Regions from separate parts of the Candidatus Stoquefichus sp. SB1 genome, predicted to be linked through region 2. Evidence: riboswitches for the same ligand, from Rfam matches in the RefSeq annotation. Region 2 holds a riboswitch; the other holds the start of a gene.

Region 1 (10,662 bases), on a different contig from region 2:
AGCAGGCGGAACACCACAATATATTTATACAACAGCTTTTAAAAATACGTATCAATTTGGTGGTGCTGGAATGACGATTTCATTATGTGTGCTAATGATCTTTATTGCTAAATCAGAAAGATTTAAAGCTTTAGGAAAATTGGCTTTACCAGCTAATATTTTCTATATTAATGAACCAGTAACTTTTGGTACACCATTAGTATTGAATACAACATTAATTATTCCATTTGTTTTAGCACCATTAATTACCCAAATCATAGCTTATGGATTAACGGTTATTGGTGTATTGCCAGTCTTGATTGGGTATCAAATTCCTTGGACAATGCCTCCTATCATTAGTGGATTTATTCAAGGTGGATGGCGTGTAGCAGTTTATCAAGTCTTTAGCTTAGTTTTAACATTTGCAATATATTATCCATTCTTTAAAGTTGCAGATAAACAGGCTTGTTTAGAGGAAGACGCTATAAAAGCAGAAGAATAGGAGAATTGATATGAGTAAAAAACCAAATATTGTTTTATTTGTAGCAGATCAAATGAGAAATGATTCATTGCATCACATGGGGAATGATGCTGCAGTGACACCTCATTTAGATAATTTATTAGAAGAAGGTATTTCATTTGAAAATGCTTATTGTCAAAACCCTGTTTGTGTTCCCTCACGTTGTAGTTTTTTAACAGGACTTTATCCTCATACAACAGGACACAGAACAATGCATTATCTTCAAAGACATGAAGATGAACCAAATATTCTCAAAGAAATGAAAGATAATGGATATGAAGTCATTTGGATTGGAAGAAATGATGTCATTCCAGGTGATAAAGTCAAAACACCTTATTGTGATGAATATTATGATGGTATATCTTTTGAAAACAATCGTGATAATCCTAAGAGTCCTTTTTTACCAATGGGTTATCAAAAGGAAATCACAGAAGAAGAGATACAGGATGATAATTTCTATTCCTTTTATATTGGAAAATTAAAAGATAGTGAAGGATATGGAAAACAAGATTGGAATTGTATTGAAAGTGCATTAGATTATATTGATAGAAAAAGCAAAGAGCCTCAAAGCAAACCTTTCTTTCTCTATTGTACAATTTCTTTCCCACACCCACCATATGCCTGTGAAGATCCTTGGTATTCGATGATTGATAGAAGTCTGGTTCCACAAAGAAGACCATCAATTGCGACACTTCAAGATCGTGCAAGTATGTTATATAGTATTGAATCTAAACAAAATCTTCAAAATTGGAGTGAAGAAAGATTTACTGAGTTAAGAGCAACTTATTTAGCAATGGTATCTCGTTTTGATCATCAGTTTGGTATGATTTGTGATAAATTAAAAGAACATCATCTATATGATGATACAAATATTATTGTCTTTAGTGATCATGGTGATTATACAGGAGATTACAATATAACAGAAAAAGTACAAAATTGTTTTGAAAATCCAATTAGTAATATTCCTCTCTTAATTAAACCTGCACAAAATTTGAAAGTTAAACCAAGAAAAACAAAAGCATTAGCAGAATTATTAGATTTACCAGCAACAATTGCAGACATGTGTAATATTCAATTATCATATACACAGTTTGGGAAATCTTTGGTTCATGTTTTAGCTGGAGATGAACAACATAAAGATGCAGTCTTTTGTGAAGGTGGTCGTATTCATGGAGAAGTTCAAGCGATGGAGAAAGGTCATGGACCTACTTCACCATATTGGCCAAGATTAAGTACTCAATCAAGTGAAGGACCAGAACATACCAAAGCATTAATGTGTAGAATGGGAAATATCAAGTATACAATGAGATTGTATGAAAAGGATGAATTGTATGATTTAAATCAAGATCCATTAGAATTACATAATCAAATTGATAATCCCAAGTATCATGATATTATCTTAAAATTCAAAGAACGTATTCTTTATTATTATATGGAAACAGGAGATTTTGTACCACAAGGTCGTGACCTAAGATAAGAGATTTGTAACAATATTTGGTGTAATGTCGAAATGATTTAAACCTCTATTTATGATAATAGGGGTTTTTAGACTATTTATGGAAATGATACTTTTCTCATAGATATTTTGATAAGATGTTGTTATACTATTATAGGAGTAGGTGAGAAAATGAATGATGATATCATTGTTGCGATTGCAACATCAAGATTAGAAGCTGCTATTTCTATTATACGTTTGAGTGGTAAAGATTGTATTGCATTTGTGCAAAGTTTTTTTACAGGAAAAATCATGGACAAGGATAGTCATACAATTACATATGGATATATTAAAGATAATCAAAAAAAGATAGATGAAGTCTTGGTTAATATTTATCGTGGTCAAAAGACTTTTACTGGTGAAGAGATGGTTGAAATCAATTGTCATGGTGGTGTTTTTATCACTCAAAAAGTTTTAAATCTCTGTTTAAAAAAGGGTGCAAGAATGGCTGAACATGGTGAGTTTTCAAAACGTGCATTCTTAAATGGTCGCATAGATTTATCTCAGGCTGAAGCTATTAGTGATTTAATTACAGCTAAAAATGATTATGCAACTGAATTAGCATTAAAAGGTATTCAAGGACATATTAGTCATTTTATAGAAGATTTAAGGGAAGATTTAATTCAAATTATTACCCAAATAGAAGTCAATATTGATTATCCAGAATATGATGATATTGAAGAATTAACAGCAGACACATTGCTTCCTAAAAGTGAAACATTACAAAAAAAGATGAATCGTATTATTGAATCATCTCAAAATGTACATTTATTAAAAGATGGTATTTCAACAGTTATTATTGGTAAACCTAATGTTGGAAAATCAAGTTTATTAAATGCTTTATTAAATGAAGATAAGGCTATTGTTACTGATATTGCAGGAACAACAAGAGATGTTGTAGAAGGAACAATACGTTTAGATAATATTGTTTTAAATATGATTGATACGGCGGGTATTCATGAAACAGAAGATATTGTTGAAAATATTGGTGTAACAAAATCTAAAGAATTAATTCATAAAGCTGATTTGGTATTATTGGTTCTTGATGGATCATCAGAACTGACAAAAGAAGATTATGAATTAATAGAGTTATCTCAAGATACCAATAGAATTATTGTCATAAATAAAAAAGACCAAGGCATTCATCAATCAATAGAAGGAATTGCTATTAGTGCAAGAGATAATGAGATAGAACCATTAATTGATGAAATCAAAACAATGTTTGAAATGGGTAAAATAACTTCAGGACAAGAAGATATACTTGCAAATGCAAGGCAAATTCAACTATTAGAAAAAGCTAACCAGTCATTAAACAATGCAATTGAAGCAATGAAAAATCAAATACCAACAGATTTAATTGTGACTGATTTGTATGATAGCTGGGAAAATCTAAAAGAAATATTAGGAGAAAGGGCAAAAGAAGATTTATTAGATGAATTATTCAAACGCTTTTGTATAGGTAAATAAGATGAATAAATATAGTGTTTTATCACAAAGGTTTTATAGATTCTTTAAATATTTAAGAACTTTAGGAATAATAAGTTTAGTTCTTTTTCTTGGAATAACAGCTTTTAATCGTGGGAATGCCACATTATCTTTAATCAGTTATATTTTTATGATTATTATGTTTTCATGTTTATTTGAATGTGTTGTTTTATATGCTTTGCATTTGATTTTAAAGAATAAATAATAATAGCCTTTTATTGGGCTATTTTTTAGTTGTTGACATGTAATCATTTATATATGATAGATAAGTTTTTCATAAAAGAAGAAAATATTTATGATACAATAAAGAGAGAAGATATGCTTTAAAAAAAGGAGAATTTCTATGAAGAAAAAACATCATTATGTTAGAAATACTTTCTTTGTTGTTCTGGTTATATTTACTATTTTAGGAATCGTTATACAGAATATTTTGTTTACTTCTCATTATGATTATCTAATGTCGGCTTATTTAGGGACTATTATGCCATTACAAAGTACTGATTCCTCCTTGATAATATGTGAAAGAGAAACAAGCATTAGTGTACAAAATATCATGCAGATTCAAGACCAATATCATATTACAAATAAAACATCTAAAAATCAAACAATTCATTTGTCTTATCCTTGTCTTAGAGAAAGTGGGCTAACAGGAGAATCAATGGATATTCAGTTGAATCAACAAAGTATTAACTATCAGATACAATTAAGTGGTTTATTTGCATTTGATGAAAAAAGTACAAGTCAGGATTTCATAAAGGGTATTGAATCATCAGAAACCAAAACAATATCCCAAGAATTTGCTAAGAAACTTCAGGAAAAGGTTTATGTTTATCAATTTGTTAATAGAGAATATCCTGATGATGGACCAATCAGATATTTAGAAATTGAATATGACAATTATTTAAAGACATATGATTTTTATATTGAGAATCAAGATAATAGAAAGATAATCTATATGGACAATGATGCTCATGCCATAACACCTGTCATTATTTCTTATGAGAAAATCAAAGGAATGAAATTGACAGGGTATAGTGATGAAAGTTGTAGTAAAGTTGATAAAGGTGTTACAGCACAAGTGAAAGAAACAGAAATGACATTTCAAGATGCAATAAAACAATGTTTAGATGATTATATATCAAAAGAAACAATGGGTGGTCAAAATCAATGGAATCGAGAAGCCTTTTATTTGAGTTATTTTTGTCGAATGGATAAATTATATCAAAAAGATCAAACACTTAATGAGTTTGATCTACAGGCATTATTATTTGATGAATATTTCTGTAAATTTTATACAGAGATAGAAGTTCCAGCAAACAAAACAGTAACAGTTAGTTATAATTATCAAAATGCCAAGACAAATATTCAATCAGATAAAGGAAAATTTCATTATATGACAAACTATCTTTCGGATATAGAATTTACAAAACAAAGTTTTTCAATAATATTAGATAATACTCATACTATTCAAGATAATAGCTTAGGATTGATAGGAACGAAACATTATCAAACGATAGAAGTTCCATTTAATCAAGATCAATACTTTATACAATTAGAAAAAAATAATGTGAATTAATTTTCACATTATTTTTTAAATGCTGTTCCAAAATGAAGAGCAATATAGGCTAATTCATGTTCATTAAATGATTTATGATAATGTTGCTCAACAATTGAATTAAAGATTTGTGCACATTTGTACTCAGTTTGATGTTGTGACTGAATTTGATCTTTTAATGGATTGTTAGTTAACTGTTGATCATTTTGAAGACGATCTAATGCAGGATAGAAATGAAGTGTCATCCCTGTATAGAATTCAGTTTTCTTTCTTAAATCATAATTTAATTCTTCTTTAATACATTTAATTGTTTCATTAATAACATCTTCCATTTCATCATCACATAAATCAAACTCACAGTTAAAATCAATATCTAACAAGTTAATATTTGCTAAATACATTGTTGTATAACTTATTTGATTTTCATCAATTGTAATGTTGAATTTCTTTTCAAGAGATTCAATAATTTCTTGTGAAGCCGGATAATACTCATGTTCTTTTAAATGATTAATCTGACTTTCACTTGTAGGAATATAAGTTCCATTTAATTCCCTAGAAACACATAAAGATAAATGAATGATTAAGTTATCAAATGATGACTCAGAGACTTGAATATGATGTTTCTCAATCATAGATTTTACAATATCTTCAATAATTTCTTTTCTGTTTTCATATTGACTATCTAATTCTATAACCATATACCTTACCTCGCTTTTCATATGATATATTATTTGTCGATAAATGTCCATAATAAATATTACTTTTTTGTAAACGTTATCTTTATATCCAAATATTCACAATGAGTGAGAAGTCTGACAGGGAATCCCCAAGAACCATAACCACTAGTTACAATCAAAGAAAAATCATTTTTTTGTAAAAGACCATATACATTATCATATAAGGGTGCTGTCAATAATGTTAATGGAAATGCTTGTCCAGCATGTGTATGTCCTGATATTTGTAAATCAGCATAATTCATCATTTCCTGATATCTTTTAGGATTATGGTCTAAGACAAATGTTGGCAAGCTTGTATCCATACCTTGAATTATCTGAGCAATTGTCTGTTCCTGATGAGCCGAAACATCTTCTCTACCTACTATATTAAATAATCCATCAACACATACATAATTTTCATTTAAAAGTTGAATATTATTTTTTTGATAAAGTGAAGGATCTAATATATTTGCAAAATGTTCATGATTACCATTAACAGCATAAATACCATATTGACTTTTCATATGAGATAATGAATTTAAGGCTTCTACCACCATTTCTGTAGGTGTAGATTCATCAAATAAATCTCCAATAAGAAAGATAGCATCATAAGACTGTTGATTAATTTTATTTACAAGATGATTAACATCTTGTAAATAAGTTCCAGTTCCTAAATGCATATCACTAATAGCTGCAATACGTAAAGAAGATAAATCAGTGTCTTTATGAACAACAATATCATAATTTTTTTCAACTTTATGAAAATGTGTCATATATCCAAAACTTGTTATGGCTACCGCAATAACCCCACACAAAATGACTACTCTTTTTTGAACAGTTTTATGAATAAAAGACATCAATAATTGATATAAAGCCAATATTATGACTGTTATAAAAACAGATAATATATAAAATTGTACAATCATTGTGAATACAAAAAAGATTGGATTATTAGGAAGAATAAATATTTTCATACATATAATGATAAGTGAAAAGAGAGTACAAACACCAAGTATATTTTTATATAGCTTTTTTAAATATTTAAATTTATAAAGAAAATAGAGAAAAGGTGCTATAATAATAAAGAGAAACATTAAAATAAAAAATATTTTCATAACTTAACCTCATTTCTTGGATACAAGTATATCATAAATCACTAAAAAATAAAGGTTGCTTTCATATAAGTGTTGTGATAGTATTAAGTCAAGATAGAGGCGCATGAGTTAAGAATTCTTTTGTAATAGATGCAACTAAAAAGAAGGAGGAACGATTGCCGAAGGTATAATGATTTGCATGTTATTATGTCCTGGGGGTATAGAGAATATCTATGCCACTGTCACTTTAAGATATTAAAGTGGTGTGCTATTGCGTTAATATACTTTTATTGATTGCAATGGTATCATTGCAATTTTTTGTTTATAGAAAGAGGGCGACTATTATGGAGAAAACAACAAATACACAGGTAGGCTACAATGATCAAATTATTCATGTCAAGTTATTAAATGTTGAGAAAAATTCATATTTTATAGGTGATATTTTTAAACAAATTTCACAAATGAACGTGAATATAGATATGATTTCTCAAGTCATGTTAGAAGATGAAATGCGTATTGATTTTACATGTGATCTTAAAGACCAGGAAAAATTAAATCAAGCGATAGAAAGTATTAAAGAAAATCATCCAAGAATAATGGTTTATCAAAATAGAAATGTTGCTAAAGTCATGGTTGAAGATCAAAAAATGAAAGATGAAGTTGGTGTTGCAGCTCAAATTTTTGAAATATTAGGTAAACAACAAATCCCTTTATTACAAATAACAACATCTGAAATATCAATATCATTTGTTATTCCTAAAGAATTTATGGAATTAGCTGTTCATAAAATTAAAAATATATATCAATTATAAGGAGGATATTATGGAATCTATTTTTGAAGGAAGTGCGGTTGCATTGGTATTACCAATGCATGAAGATGGAAGTTTAGATTTTGAAGGTTTTAAAAGACAAGTTCAAAGAATGATTGATGGTGGTGTTCAAGCTTTACTTGTCAATGGAACAACTGGAGAAACACCTACAATTACAATTGAAGAAGAATTCGAATTAACAAAAATTGTCATGGAAATGGCTAAAGGAACTGGTATTAAGGTTATAGCTGGAGCAGGATCAAATGATACTGCAACTGCCTTAAAAAAAGCTGAATTTGCAAAAGAGGTTGGTGCTGATGCTATTTTAGTGGTGACACCATACTACAATAAAACAAGTCAAAGAGGTTTAATTGATCATTATACTTATATTGCTGATCGTGTAGATATTCCAATGATTATCTATAATGTTCCTGGACGTACTGGAATGAATATAACTGTTGATACAGTTGTAGAACTTGCTAAGCATAAAAATATTAAAGCCATGAAAGATGCAACAGATAATATTGCTTATGCAATGGATGTTTTATCAAAAACAAGAGATTTAGATTTTGATATGTATAGTGGTTGTGATGATAATATTTTGCCATTTATTGCAGCTGGAGGTAAAGGCGTTATTTCGGTTTTATCTAATGTTTATCCTAGAGAAACAGAAAAGTTTGCGCAAGCAGTTTTAAAGGGTGATATGGAATTAGCAAGAGCAATGGCATATGATTTGAATGATGTAAGTAAATATTTATTTGTTGATGTCAATCCAATTATGCCAAAAGTTGCTTTAGCTAAATTAGGAGTTTGTGGAGAAATGGTCAGAAGACCTTTGATTCCAACAATTGAAGCTAATAAAGAATTGTTATTTGAAGCAATGAAAAAATTTGAAGAAAAGGGATATTAAAATGAATGTAATTGTATATGGATATGGATTAATGGGACAAAAAGTGGCCCAAGCAGTGAGAAACAATGATCAAATGAATTTGATTGGAGTTGTTTCTCCTGTCTTTAATGAGAAAATTGTAGAAAACATGTATTCTTCATTACAAGAGGTTCATGATCAAGTGGATGCTATTATTGATTTTTCTCATCCAAATAATTTAGATGATATATTAAAATTTGGAATAAAGCATCATTGTGCATTAGTTATAGCCACAACAGGTTATGATGAACAACAAAAATTACGTATTGAGGAAGCATCATCACAAATTCCAATTTTTCAATCATATAATACATCATTTGGTGTATCAATGTTAACAAAGATTGTTAAAGAGGTTGCTAAGGAATTCTATAATCAAGGATATGATATAGAAATTATTGAAAAACATCATAATCAAAAGATTGATGCTCCTTCTGGTACTGCTAAGCTTTTGTATGATGTTATTCATGAAGATATTGATGAAACAAAAGAAGTTTATGATCGCAGTCAGGTTCATCACAAAAGAGAAAAGAATGAGATTGGCATTCAATCTGTGCGAGCAGGAACAATTTTTGGGGAACATACAGTTTTATTTGCAGGACATGATGAAATTATTGAAGTCAAACATACAGCACTATCTAAAGAGGTTTTTGTTCAAGGTGCTATTTCAGCGTGTGTTGCAATCGTAGATAAAGAAAATGGTTTATTTACATTAAAAAATTTATATTAAAGGGGAAATAGAATGGTTTTACAAACAGAATTTGCACAAATTAGAAATAATACATTATACATAGATGAAGTTAATGCTATGGATCTTGTAAAGACCTATGGAACACCACTCTATGTTATGAGTGAAGGACATATTCGTCATCAGATGAATGAATTAAAGACGAAGTTTTTAGATAAATATGAAAATGTTTTACCTTTATTTGCATCAAAATCATTTAGCTGTTTAGAAATTTATAAGATTGCTAAAGAATATGGCATAGGTATTGACTGTGTAAGTGCTGGTGAAATTTCAATTGCTTTAAAAGCAGGATTTGACCCACATAAGATATATTTCCACGGAAATAATAAATTACCATCTGAAATAGAATATGCTATTTCACATGATGTTGATCATTTTGTGATTGATAATTTTTATGAGATTGAATTGGTTGAAAAAATTGCAACACGTTTAGATAAAACAATTTATGCAACTGTTAGAGTTGTACCAGAAATTAAAGCCGGTGGTCATGGCTTTATTCAAACTGGTCATAAAGATACAAAATTTGGATTTAGTGCTAGACATGGTATTTATTTGGAAGCAATTCAAAAAATTATGGATTCTCATCATATTGAATTTGAAGGAATTCATTGTCATATTGGTTCACAGGTTTTTGATCTTTATGCTTATATCAGTGCAATGAAACGTTTTGTTGGGTTTGCATATGAAATATATGATCAATTAGGTGTTATGGTTACTAAAATTAATGCTGGTGGTGGATATGGTATTGCATATACTAAAAAAGATGAACCATTAGATTTTGAAGTGATTACTACTGAAATTATGAAAACAATCAAAGAAGGTTATGATGCTCGTGGTTGGAAAATGCCGATGGTCTTAGTAGAACCGGGACGTTATATTGTTGGTAATGCGGGAATAACACTTTATACAATTGGGACAATTAAGGAAATACCTGAAGTACGTACATATGTCAGTATTGATGGTGGGATGACAGATAATATTAGAACATGTTTGTATGATGCTGATTATGAAGGTGTTATTGTTAACAAGGCTGAGGAACCTCGAGATACAAAGGTTACTGTGGCAGGTAAAATCTGTGAGTCTGGTGATATTGTGGTGAAAGAAATAATGGTTGCTAAACCTGAACCAGGTGATATTTTTGCTCAATTTTCAACAGGAGCATATCATTATTCTATGTCATCTAATTATAATCAATTACCAAAGCCAGCAGTTGTATTTACATATCAAGGAAAATCTAAGTTAGTGATTAGAAGACAAACATTTGATGATTTGACTTATTATGATGTAGAAGAAGATTATTAAAAGGACAAGATAAACTTGTTCTTTTTTGTCACAA
Region 2 (10,662 bases):
GCATCATCGCTTAACTGATATGGTTGAACTTTTAAACCTAACAAATAATGAACATAGATCCTTAGCAGATTGTACAGCGACTTATGAATTGTATGAACATTTAAAAAATATAATTATTCAAAATCACATAAAACTTTAAAACCTATGATTACAAAAAATCATAGGTCTTTTTTATGATGCACGCTTTTTTATAAAAAGAATAATGACTCCTAGAGAAAACAAACCACTTAAAAAAGTTAGCCAAACATTTTGCGTCAAGCCTGCAACAATATAACCAACAACACAGGCACTCCCAACAATCATAGCATAAGGAAGTTGAGTAGAGACATGACCAACATGATGACATTGGGCACCTGCTGATGCCATAATTGTCGTATCTGATATTGGAGAAATATGATCACCACAAACAGCCCCTGCTAAAATAGAAGATATACAAATCACTAGCATCGGATTTCCTTCTGTAAAAATAGCAGTTACAATGGGAATAAGAATCCCAAAAGTTCCCCAAGATGTTCCTGTTGCAAAAGCTAGCCCTGCTCCAATAACAAATAAACATGCTGGTAAAATAGCAACACTTATCTGATACTGTTCTAACATTGTCGAAACAAACAAGCCAGCCTGTAAATGAGTCGAAACAATATCACCTAATGTCCATGCCAATGCTAAGATTGTCATAGCAGGTACCATCATTTTAAATCCTGTTGGTAAACATTCGGCAAATTCATTATAAGAAAGAACATGACGTGGGAGATATAACAAGAAGGTAAAAACCAATGTCAAAAATGAGCCTAATACCAATCCTAAAGAAGCATTGCAATTGGTAAAAGCTTCAATAAAAGAAACGCCTTCAAAGAATCCACCTGTATAAATCATACATGTAATACAACTTACAATTAAGAATAGAACAGGTAAAATCAAATCTAAAACTCTACCCTTATCAGATGTCTCAATATAATTAACATCTTTATATTCTTCATGACCATGATGAACATCACCATTTTGGGCAGACAATTCATATTCTTTCATAGTTCCAATATTCAAATCAAAATGAATAACACATAAGACCATAACAATTGTCAAAAGTGCATAGAGATTAAAAGGAATTGTTTCTAAAAAAAGCGTAAATCCATCACCGCTCGTATAACCACTCACTGCGGCTGCCCAACTTGAAATTGGTGCAATAATACAAATTGGTGCAGCTGTTGAATCAATAATATAAGCCAGTTTTGCACGTGATATTTTCAATTCATCGCATATATTTCGCATGACGCTTCCAACAGTTAAACAATTAAAATAATCATCAACAAAGATCAAAACACCTAATCCAAAAGTTGAAAGCAATGCACCTTTTTTACTTTTGATTCTACGTGTTGCCCATTGACCATAAGCACGACTGCCACCTGCCCTTGTCATTAACGCAACAATTGTTCCCAAGAATACCAAAAATATCAATATTCCAATATTCCATGTATCAGATAAACTTGTAATCATTGTTTCAAAAACGGTTTCAATAGCTGCAAGAGGCTGAAATCCAGTCAATAATAATCCACCTACAAAAATACCAATAAACAATGATATATAGACTTCTTTTGTCTTTAATGCAATCACAATTGCGATAATCGCTGGGATCAAAGCCCAAAATGTTCCAATAAAATTCATATGTCCTCCTTCTTGTGATATAAACGGCAAAAGAAAAAAGCTTTGACTGGCAATCAATCAAAGCATTATAAAATACATTTGCATGAGATAGCCCTCCACATATTGTGACAGTTGATGATATATTCTATCATCCCCCAGCATTTTCACTATTGGTGTCATGAAAACACTTCGGCAAATCACCCTTTTCATAATCACTGTACCAAACATTATGATTATGGACTCTTGATCATTGCACCTCTACCATTTATTCAACTTGTTTTAGTGTACATACAATTTCTAATGATGTCAACATTTATGTTTATATTTTTCTCATTTTAATGTTTTGTGATTGGATTATCTTTTTCTCATCATCAATAAATATAAAATCTTTAAAATTTTCAAACACTAAAATGAAATAAGAACATATACATTCCCAATTTTCAAAATCATTAATAAAATTTTGAATATCTCCATACGGATATAATTCAAAGAGTTCTAAGGAACCACATAAAAAACATATCCAAACATGAAAATGAGTATCTATATCATCAAAAGATTTAACTTCATATTGAATGAGTTGAGAAAAATCTATATACGTACTTGTAAGTGCAGGTAAGTTCTTTAAAAATGTTTTTAATTTTATTATTTCTTCTTTATCAGCAAATTGATAATGTTGATCAAAACATGGTATTTCTCTTAAAATACGTTGCTTTTCATCATTTATTCTTGTTTCAAATAATTTTTGTTTTTGTTGTTCTTGTAATTGTTTCAATCTTTCTTTTCTATCTTCATTCATAACTTTTCTCCCTGCATACCATCATATAATTTCTATTATCTATACCTAAAATAAATAGAATGATCTTCTTCATAAAGAGCAGGAATTTCAATTCCAATAACCTTTCCATCATCACACAAAAACCAATTTTCTGCATTCAATAAATCATCATCAAATTGAGATTCATCAAATCCATCTTCACAAACAATAGCATCAAAAAAATCTCTATATTCACTTGCTATTGGATATTCTATATAGTCTCCACATACTTCAAACATTTCACTATGACAAATATGAATTTGTGCTAATTTATGAGTTTTATACATCAATTCTACCATACCTATCTTTCAATCTCCTATCATTCTTATTTCAAAAATTTTATTTCTCTTCCCAATTTATTGATTATCTTTTTTCACTTTTTCTAAAAATGAAAGACTTTCACTATATTTATGAACACGTTCACCTGTCTCTCCATCAATCCAAGTAAAAGAAGCCGGATAATAATATCTACACATTATTTCATTCAGTCCCATATCTATAAGCAACTGGTTTTCTTTCACAAGTTCAATACTTGCTTTGCCATGATCATTAGTAATGATATATCCGCATACTCCTTTATCTGAGCGAACTGCCCAAATCACATTATACATAGTCGGAACATAATCGATGATATATTCAAATAAATCTATCATTGTCATATCTTGGTTGACAGTTATACTTTTTTCATGAGACATACAATCATCTCCCATACATATACTATCACGATTGATAATCAATTTCTTCGTTTTCATAATTCAATTCCTCTTACAGCCTTTCTATAACAATATCCATTTTATTATTTCATTTTTCAAATGTTCTATAAAACCACATTTTTATAAAAATCACTTTGAAACTTTATGAACTTCTTCAGTTTCAGCAATAACATATACAATATTTAGTTGTTTTTTCAATTCCTATACCCATTATCTATCCCTATTATTTATAAATCAATATTTGATATAGAAATATTGATCAATCACTATCCCTAATAGTCACGAATTCTCATTTCTTATTTTAAATTTTATGATATGATTGTCTATATTTTATCATATTACAAAGAGAAACCAAAATTATTTTAGTATATTAAAGTATTATGACTAAAATAGAAATGACTCTAAAATTCATTAATGATATAATATATTTATCAATTCAAAATTTAAGGAGATTAATAGTATGTCAGATTTTAGTATCAATCAAATGCAGGAAATGCAAAGAAATCTTCAAAATAAGTATAAGGATAAATGGGAACCCATTAATCAAGAAACAGGAAAAAATAAGATGCTTTGGATGATTGGTGAAATAGGTGAAGTTATTGATATTGTCAAAAAACATGGAGATATAAATGCTTCTACTGATATTGAATTAAGAAAAGATCTTGTTGAAGAATTGGCTGATGTTCTTATGTATGATAATGATATATTGTTATGTTATAACATAACTGAAGATGAGTTAAAACAAGCTTATTGTGAGAAATTTCAAAAAAACATGAAATGTTGGTAAATGAGAAGTATAAACAAAAATAATGATAATGCAAAATGGAGCGTTGTCGTATATCCATTTACACAAGGAAAATATAAACTTATGATTGTAAGAAAATATTTATAGACAAAGATGTCTCATTCATAAATACGACATTTTCTCACTTTGTGTCGTGTCAATGAGAATACATAGAGTGTATGATATTAACGAAAGGAGGTATAACACTTGGAACAGAAAAAAATAGGTTTATTCTTGAAAAAACTACGTAAAGAAAATAACCTAACCCAAGAAGTTCTAGCTGAGAAACTCAGTGTATCTAGTAGAACAGTATCGAGATGGGAAACAGGCAATAATATGCCAGATATCAGTATGTTGGTTGAACTATCTGAATTCTATCAGGTGAGCATACCTGAAATTATTGATGGTGAAAGGAAAAGTGAGAAAATGAATCAAGAGACAAGAGATACAGCAGTAAAAATAGCAGAATATAGTGACCATAAGACAAAAATTGAGAAACGACGACTTATAACCTATCTACTAGGAATATTTGGAATCTTTATAATGATTTCTGCTTTTGCAATATTTCCAAATGACAGCAGCTGGGGAAGTATTTATGCAATCATTGGTGGATTGATTTTAGTTATTAGCGTTTATTTTGGAACTCAACATCTATTGATGAAAAGAAGATTACGTATTTTGACTATTATTGGATGTATAATTATACTATTTGGTCTATTTACTATTACAGATTATATTGCAGTTTCACAATTTCATCAGGTTCCTAGATTTAGTTATTGTAAATCTTATGGCGAAAATATCATTGAACACAAAACATTATTTTATACAGTCATTCAAAAAAATCCAGGCACTAAGAATGAACAAATTGAGATAGTAAAATAAATTTCATGTTTCATTCTCATATAATGGACACCTAGGAAGGTGTCTTTTTTATCATGTACGTATATGTTTTATATCATAAAAATAGATATTTAAAATCATAAATCATTTTGATAATGAGGATCATTTTCAAGCAACTGAGTTAGCTTTTCTATTTCTAAGATTGTTTTCTTATCCATAAAATGTTCTATCTTTTCAACTTGTTCCAATTCATCATCTGAATGATTAAGAACACATAAAAAACGATGAAGAATTTCATGACGATACAACAAATACTCCCCTTCTAATATACCTTTATCAGTTAAAGCAATATCCCCATATTTTTCAAAATCAACATATCCAAACTGTTTGAGTCTTTGAACAATCTTTGTAGTTGAAGAAGGTTGAACGTTTAAATGACGAGATAAATCGCCTATTCTAATTTTTTGTTGTTGATGATAAAGTCTGTAAATCATTTCTAAATAATCTTCCATTGCAGGAGTGAGTTCCTGTCTAGAAGTCATACGATAGCCCGTAAAAGTATGAAAATCACTAGGTTCTTTGCTCATTTTTTCAGTCCTTTCTCTATTTCAATCACCAATTGAAAGAAATAGTCATACATTGAATTAGGATAAAAAGTTTCCTTATCCTAAAATATGTTAAAAAGGATGATTTTATGAATTTAAATAATTTGCCTATAGGTGCAAAAGCAAAGGTTAAAACGCTAACTGCAACAGACAATATGCGTCGTCGCCTTCTTGATATTGGTCTCATTAATGGAACTGTTGTTGAATGTTTAGGACGTAGTCCACAAGGTGATCCCTCAGCGTACTTTATACGTGGAGCAGTTATTGCGATTAGAAGTGAAGATTGCCAAGATATCGTTATAGAAAATATAATGGAGGCTGATAAGGTTGAAGGAAGATATCCAATCAAATCAACTCAAAAATGTTGAATTAGAAATTATAAAACAATCTCCTGATGCAAAAGTGATTGCTTTAGCAGGAAATCCTAATGTTGGAAAAAGTACAGTTTTTAATAATTTAACAGGTATGAATCAGCATACTGGTAACTGGCCAGGAAAAACTGTTAGTAATGCTCAAGGATATTGCTCAACTGAAAAACATGCTTATGTTATGGTCGATATCCCTGGCACGTATTCTTTAATGGCACATTCTGCGGAAGAAGAAGTTGCTCGTAATTTCATTTGTTTTGGACATCCAGATTTAACGGTTGTTGTTTGTGATGCCACATGTTTAGAAAGAAATTTAAATCTTGTTTTACAGACGATTGAAATTTCTCCCCAAACTATTGTTTGCGTGAATTTAATGGATGAAGCCATTCGTAAAAATATTCATATCAATTTACCTTTGCTGTCTCAAAAATTAGGTGTCCCTGTGATAAGTACAGTAGCACGTCAGAAAAAATCTTTAGACCGTTTCTTGAAATGTCTTGATGATACTGTTGATTCAAAAGAGCATCATGAACACATTTCTATCACATACCCAAACCTTTTAGAAAAAGCTATTGCATTGATTCAACCACTTCTAGAAGAAAAATTACAGGGGCAATTAAACAGTCGTTGGTTAAGTTTAAAATTATTAGAACAAGACCCTTCTTTATTAATTGAAATAGATAAACATTTAGGCAGTGACTTCTTAAAACAAGATGATCTTGCTTTAGCAATAGAAAAAGCGCAGCTTCTCTTACAAAAACATCATATTGATACTACAGAAATTAAAGATCAAATTGTCTCATCACTTGTCCACGTCGCTGAAGATATATGTCAAGATGTTGTCACATATGAAGATGCCTCTTACAATCAAAAAGATCGCAAAATCGACCATATTCTAACCAGTCGCTTTACAGGTTATCCAATTATGCTTGCCTTACTTGCTATTATATTCTGGATTACCATGACTGGTGCCAATTATCCATCTCAATTCTTATCTGATATTCTCTTTTATATCCAAGATAGACTCACTGATTTCTTTATGTATATTCATGCACCTGCATGGTTACATGGTGTATTGGTGCTTGGAATTTATAGAGTACTTGCCTGGGTAGTTTCTGTCATGTTACCTCCAATGGCAATCTTCTTTCCACTCTTTACCCTTCTTGAAGATGTTGGTTATCTTCCACGTATTGCATATAATCTTGATAAACCATTTAAATGCTGTCATGCGTGTGGAAAACAAGCTCTCACAATGTGTATGGGATTTGGCTGTAATGCTGCGGGTGTCATAGGTTGTCGTATTATTGACTCACCTCGTGAACGATTACTTGCGATTATTACTAACAACTTTGTTCCATGTAATGGTCGTTTTCCAACTTTAATTGCAATTATTACTATGTTTTTTGTAAGTTCAGCAGGACTTTTCTCTTCTGTTTTATCAGCTATCTTTTTGACTGGAATTATTCTGCTTGGTATTGTCATGACTTTTATTGTTACAAAGTATCTTTCTAAAACATTACTCAAAGGGATTCCTTCTTCATTCACTTTAGAATTACCACCTTATCGTAAACCTCAAATTGGGAAAATCATTGTCAGATCAATCTTTGATCGTACGCTATTTGTTTTAGGAAGAGCAGTTGTCGTTGCAATTCCAGCTGGTCTTATTATCTGGCTGATGGCGAATATCATGATTGGTGATATGAGCTTACTGAATCACTGTGCGGAGTTCCTAGATCCTTTTGCTAAGTTATTAGGATTAGATGGGGTTATTTTGATTGCTTTCATTTTAGGTTTACCAGCTAATGAAATTGTACTCCCTATCATTATTATGGCTTATCTTTCTCAAGGAACAATTCTTGATATGAGTAATCTTTTTGAACTGAAATCTTTGCTTGTTCAAAATGGCTGGACATGGATTACTGCTATTAGTACGATGTTATTCTCATTAATACACTGGCCTTGTTCAACGACTTTAATAACTATCAAAAAAGAAACTGGTAGTTGGAAATGGTCAATCATTTCATTTCTTGTTCCGACAGTCATTGGTATAGTTGTTTGTTTCTTATTTGCTCAAATTGCTTATTTATTTGTATAAATAAGCACAATAAAAAAGATATATCTTTCAATATATCTTCATCAATTGCATTATAACAATTGTTATGATGCTTTTTATTTTATAAATCATCTTCTAATGCACTTGATTTTGCATATGCACTAGAACGTGCTTCAAAGAAATCTGTTTTGATATCATTCGCATTGCTGTAAATACTTACCCATTTCATAGATTCAGGTTCTTCCATATAACCTTCAAACAATGGCTCAAAGTGAATCGATTGTGCACGGAAATTACCTAGATAATGAATATAATCACTCACCATGTTCATTGTCAATCCCTCAATACGATCACCAATCACATACTTAGCCCAGGCAATTTCTTCTTCTACACCACGTTTCATCATACTTCTATACACTTCTATTTTATCAGGTGTAAAAAGATCGGGTTCTTCTTTTTGAAGTTCTAAAATCATATTTCTAAATAACCAAAGATGTGTATTTTCATCTCTATTAATATAGCGGATTTCTTGTGCAGATCCTGGCATCTTTCCCATTCTTCCTAAATTATAAAAGAACATAAATCCTGAATAAAAGTATATTCCTTCTAATATATAATTAGCAATAATTGTCTTCATAAAATGAAAACTGTCTCTATGTTCTAAAAAGGCATTATATTGTTCACCAATGAATTCATTTCTTTTTAATAAATGTTCATCATATTTCCATTGATATAAGATTTCATCTCTTTGAACTGGTGAACAAATCGAATCTAACATATAGCTATAACTTTGTGAATGAACAGCTTCTTGAAAGGCTTGAATCGTTAAACATAAATTAATTTCATTGGCAGTAATATATTCACCAACATTAGGGAGATTCGCTGTTTGCAGTGAATCTAAAAAGACAAGGAAAGAAAGAATCTTATCATAAGCTGTTTTTTCAGATTCATTCAATAAACGATAATCTTTAATATCCTGAGTCAGATTAATTTCTTCTGGAATCCAAAAGTTATTCATTGCCTGACGATACCAGTCACTTACCCAACTGTATTTCATATTATTAAAATCATTAAGATTTGTTGTATTTCCATTAATCATACGACGTTTTCTCACATCTGTATCACCAGATGCATTAAACAATGCTTTACGCTTTAATTCCATTTTCATTCCTCCTAAGCACTACAAGATTCACATTCTTCTACTTCTAAAGATTGACTACGCACATAATAAAGTGTTTTGACACCTTTTTCCCATGCTAAAATATACAAATCCAGAAGTTTTCTAAATGTAAATTCATTTGTTATATAAAGATTAACTGATTGTGATTGATCAATATGTCTTTGTCTGATTCCTGCTGCTTTGATAACCCACTTTTGATCAATATGATGAGCATTCTTATATAACCAAAATGTCTTCATATTTAAGTCAGGAGCAACTCTTGTAATCATGCTTCCCTTTTTTTCTTCCATAAAAAACTTCTTCATAATTGGATCAACAGCAGCAGTTGTTCCCGCAATAATAGATGTTGAACTGGTTGGAGCAATGGCTAATAAATAACCATTTCTTAAACCATGTTCATGAATATCCTTTTGTAATGATTGCCAAACATCACTTTGATAGTTTCTTTTTTGGAAATATGCTCCTGTATCAAAATCACTCTCTTGAAAGAATTCATAACTTCCTTTTTCTTTTGCTAACTCACATGAAGCTTCTAAAGCATAATAATTGATTTTTTCATATAATTGATCAACAAATTGTAAATGTTCATCACTTTCAAAAGTCATTCCTAACTTCACTAACATATGGTGATATCCACTTGTCCCTAGTCCTACTGGACGATATTTTTGATTGGTGATTTTTGCATAAGGAACAGGATAATAATTCAAATCAATAACATTATCCAATGCTCTCATCACAACATGAATAATATGTCTTAATTCTTCATCATTTGTCACATCAATATGTCCTAAAGTCAGTGATGCTAAATTACATACAACAAAATCTCCAGGTTTGGTTTTCTCAACAACAATTGTTTCACCATTCACTTTTAATTCTTCATGAGGCAAAATTTCCATAGCACTCATATTTTGAGCAATTTCACTACACAAATTACTACAATAAATCATTCCTTTATGCGCATTAGGATTCATACGATTGACATGATCACGATTAAATGCAAAAGGTGTTCCTGTTTCTACCAAAGATTTAATAATCAATCGCACAATATCTTTAACAGACATCACACGTTTAGAAATACGTTCATCTTCTACGCATTCATAATATTTTCTTTCCCATTCCTCACCATAACTGTCTTCAAGATAATAGCCTTTGATTTCATGAATTTCATGAGGACACATCATATACCATGATGCATCTAAATCACACTTTGCCAGTTTCCAAAATAAATCAGGGTAACAAACAGCTGGAAAGATGTCATGTGCTTTCATACGATCATCACCATTATTTGTACGAATCTGTAAAAATTCAGGTAAATCTCTATGCCACGCATCTAAATAAACAGCTGCAGCACCTTGACGGACACCTAACTGATCAACCGCTGTTGCTGTATCATTGACTAACCTTAACCAACGAATCACACCTCCAGCTGCCCCTTTAAATCCTCTAATACTGCTGCCATTTGCACGAACCTTTCCAAAATAAAGTCCCATTCCTCCACCATGTTTAGAAACTTGTGCAAAATTATCTAGGCTCTTATAAATACCAGCTAACGAATCGTCAACAGTATCAATAAAACATGAACTCATTTGATGGAATGGTTTTCTGGCATTAGACATTGTAGGGGTTGCCATAGTCACTTTTAATGTACTTAAAATATCATAAATCTC

The links. Region 2 has a riboswitch for lysine ahead of BN1865_RS07550 (Na+/H+ antiporter NhaC family protein). Riboswitches for the same ligand answer to the same signal wherever they lie in the genome.
Region 1: another riboswitch for lysine. It lies ahead of BN1865_RS09070 (ACT domain-containing protein); the one in region 2 lies ahead of BN1865_RS07550 (Na+/H+ antiporter NhaC family protein).

The regions. Positions count from the first base shown of each region.
Region 1 covers NZ_LN852695.1:200,502-211,163, reverse strand. Annotated here, with positions in the region: gene BN1865_RS09105 (PTS sugar transporter subunit IIC) at 1-481, shown strand, start outside; gene BN1865_RS09100 (sulfatase-like hydrolase/transferase) at 492-1,976, shown strand; gene mnmE (tRNA uridine-5-carboxymethylaminomethyl(34) synthesis GTPase MnmE) at 2,127-3,461, shown strand; gene BN1865_RS09090 (hypothetical protein) at 3,463-3,684, shown strand; gene BN1865_RS09085 (hypothetical protein) at 3,823-5,055, shown strand; gene BN1865_RS09080 (BglG family transcription antiterminator) at 5,064-5,732, opposite strand; gene BN1865_RS09075 (metallophosphoesterase) at 5,792-6,865, opposite strand; lysine riboswitch at 6,952-7,123, shown strand; gene BN1865_RS09070 (ACT domain-containing protein) at 7,189-7,656, shown strand; gene dapA (4-hydroxy-tetrahydrodipicolinate synthase) at 7,667-8,563, shown strand; gene dapB (4-hydroxy-tetrahydrodipicolinate reductase) at 8,565-9,308, shown strand; gene lysA (diaminopimelate decarboxylase) at 9,321-10,628, shown strand.
Region 2 covers NZ_LN852694.1:786,010-796,671, reverse strand. Annotated here, with positions in the region: gene BN1865_RS07555 (3'-5' exonuclease) at 1-139, shown strand, start outside; gene BN1865_RS07550 (Na+/H+ antiporter NhaC family protein) at 172-1,659, opposite strand; lysine riboswitch at 1,740-1,907, opposite strand; gene BN1865_RS07545 (hypothetical protein) at 1,958-2,434, opposite strand; gene BN1865_RS07540 (hypothetical protein) at 2,470-2,739, opposite strand; gene BN1865_RS07535 (hypothetical protein) at 2,809-3,204, opposite strand; gene BN1865_RS07530 (MazG nucleotide pyrophosphohydrolase domain-containing protein) at 3,626-3,952, shown strand; gene BN1865_RS07525 (helix-turn-helix domain-containing protein) at 4,157-4,831, shown strand; gene BN1865_RS07520 (metal-dependent transcriptional regulator) at 4,927-5,376, opposite strand; gene BN1865_RS07515 (FeoA family protein) at 5,484-5,762, shown strand; gene feoB (ferrous iron transport protein B) at 5,722-7,857, shown strand; gene BN1865_RS07505 (ribonucleotide-diphosphate reductase subunit beta) at 7,937-8,977, opposite strand; gene BN1865_RS07500 (ribonucleoside-diphosphate reductase subunit alpha) at 8,989-10,662, opposite strand, start outside.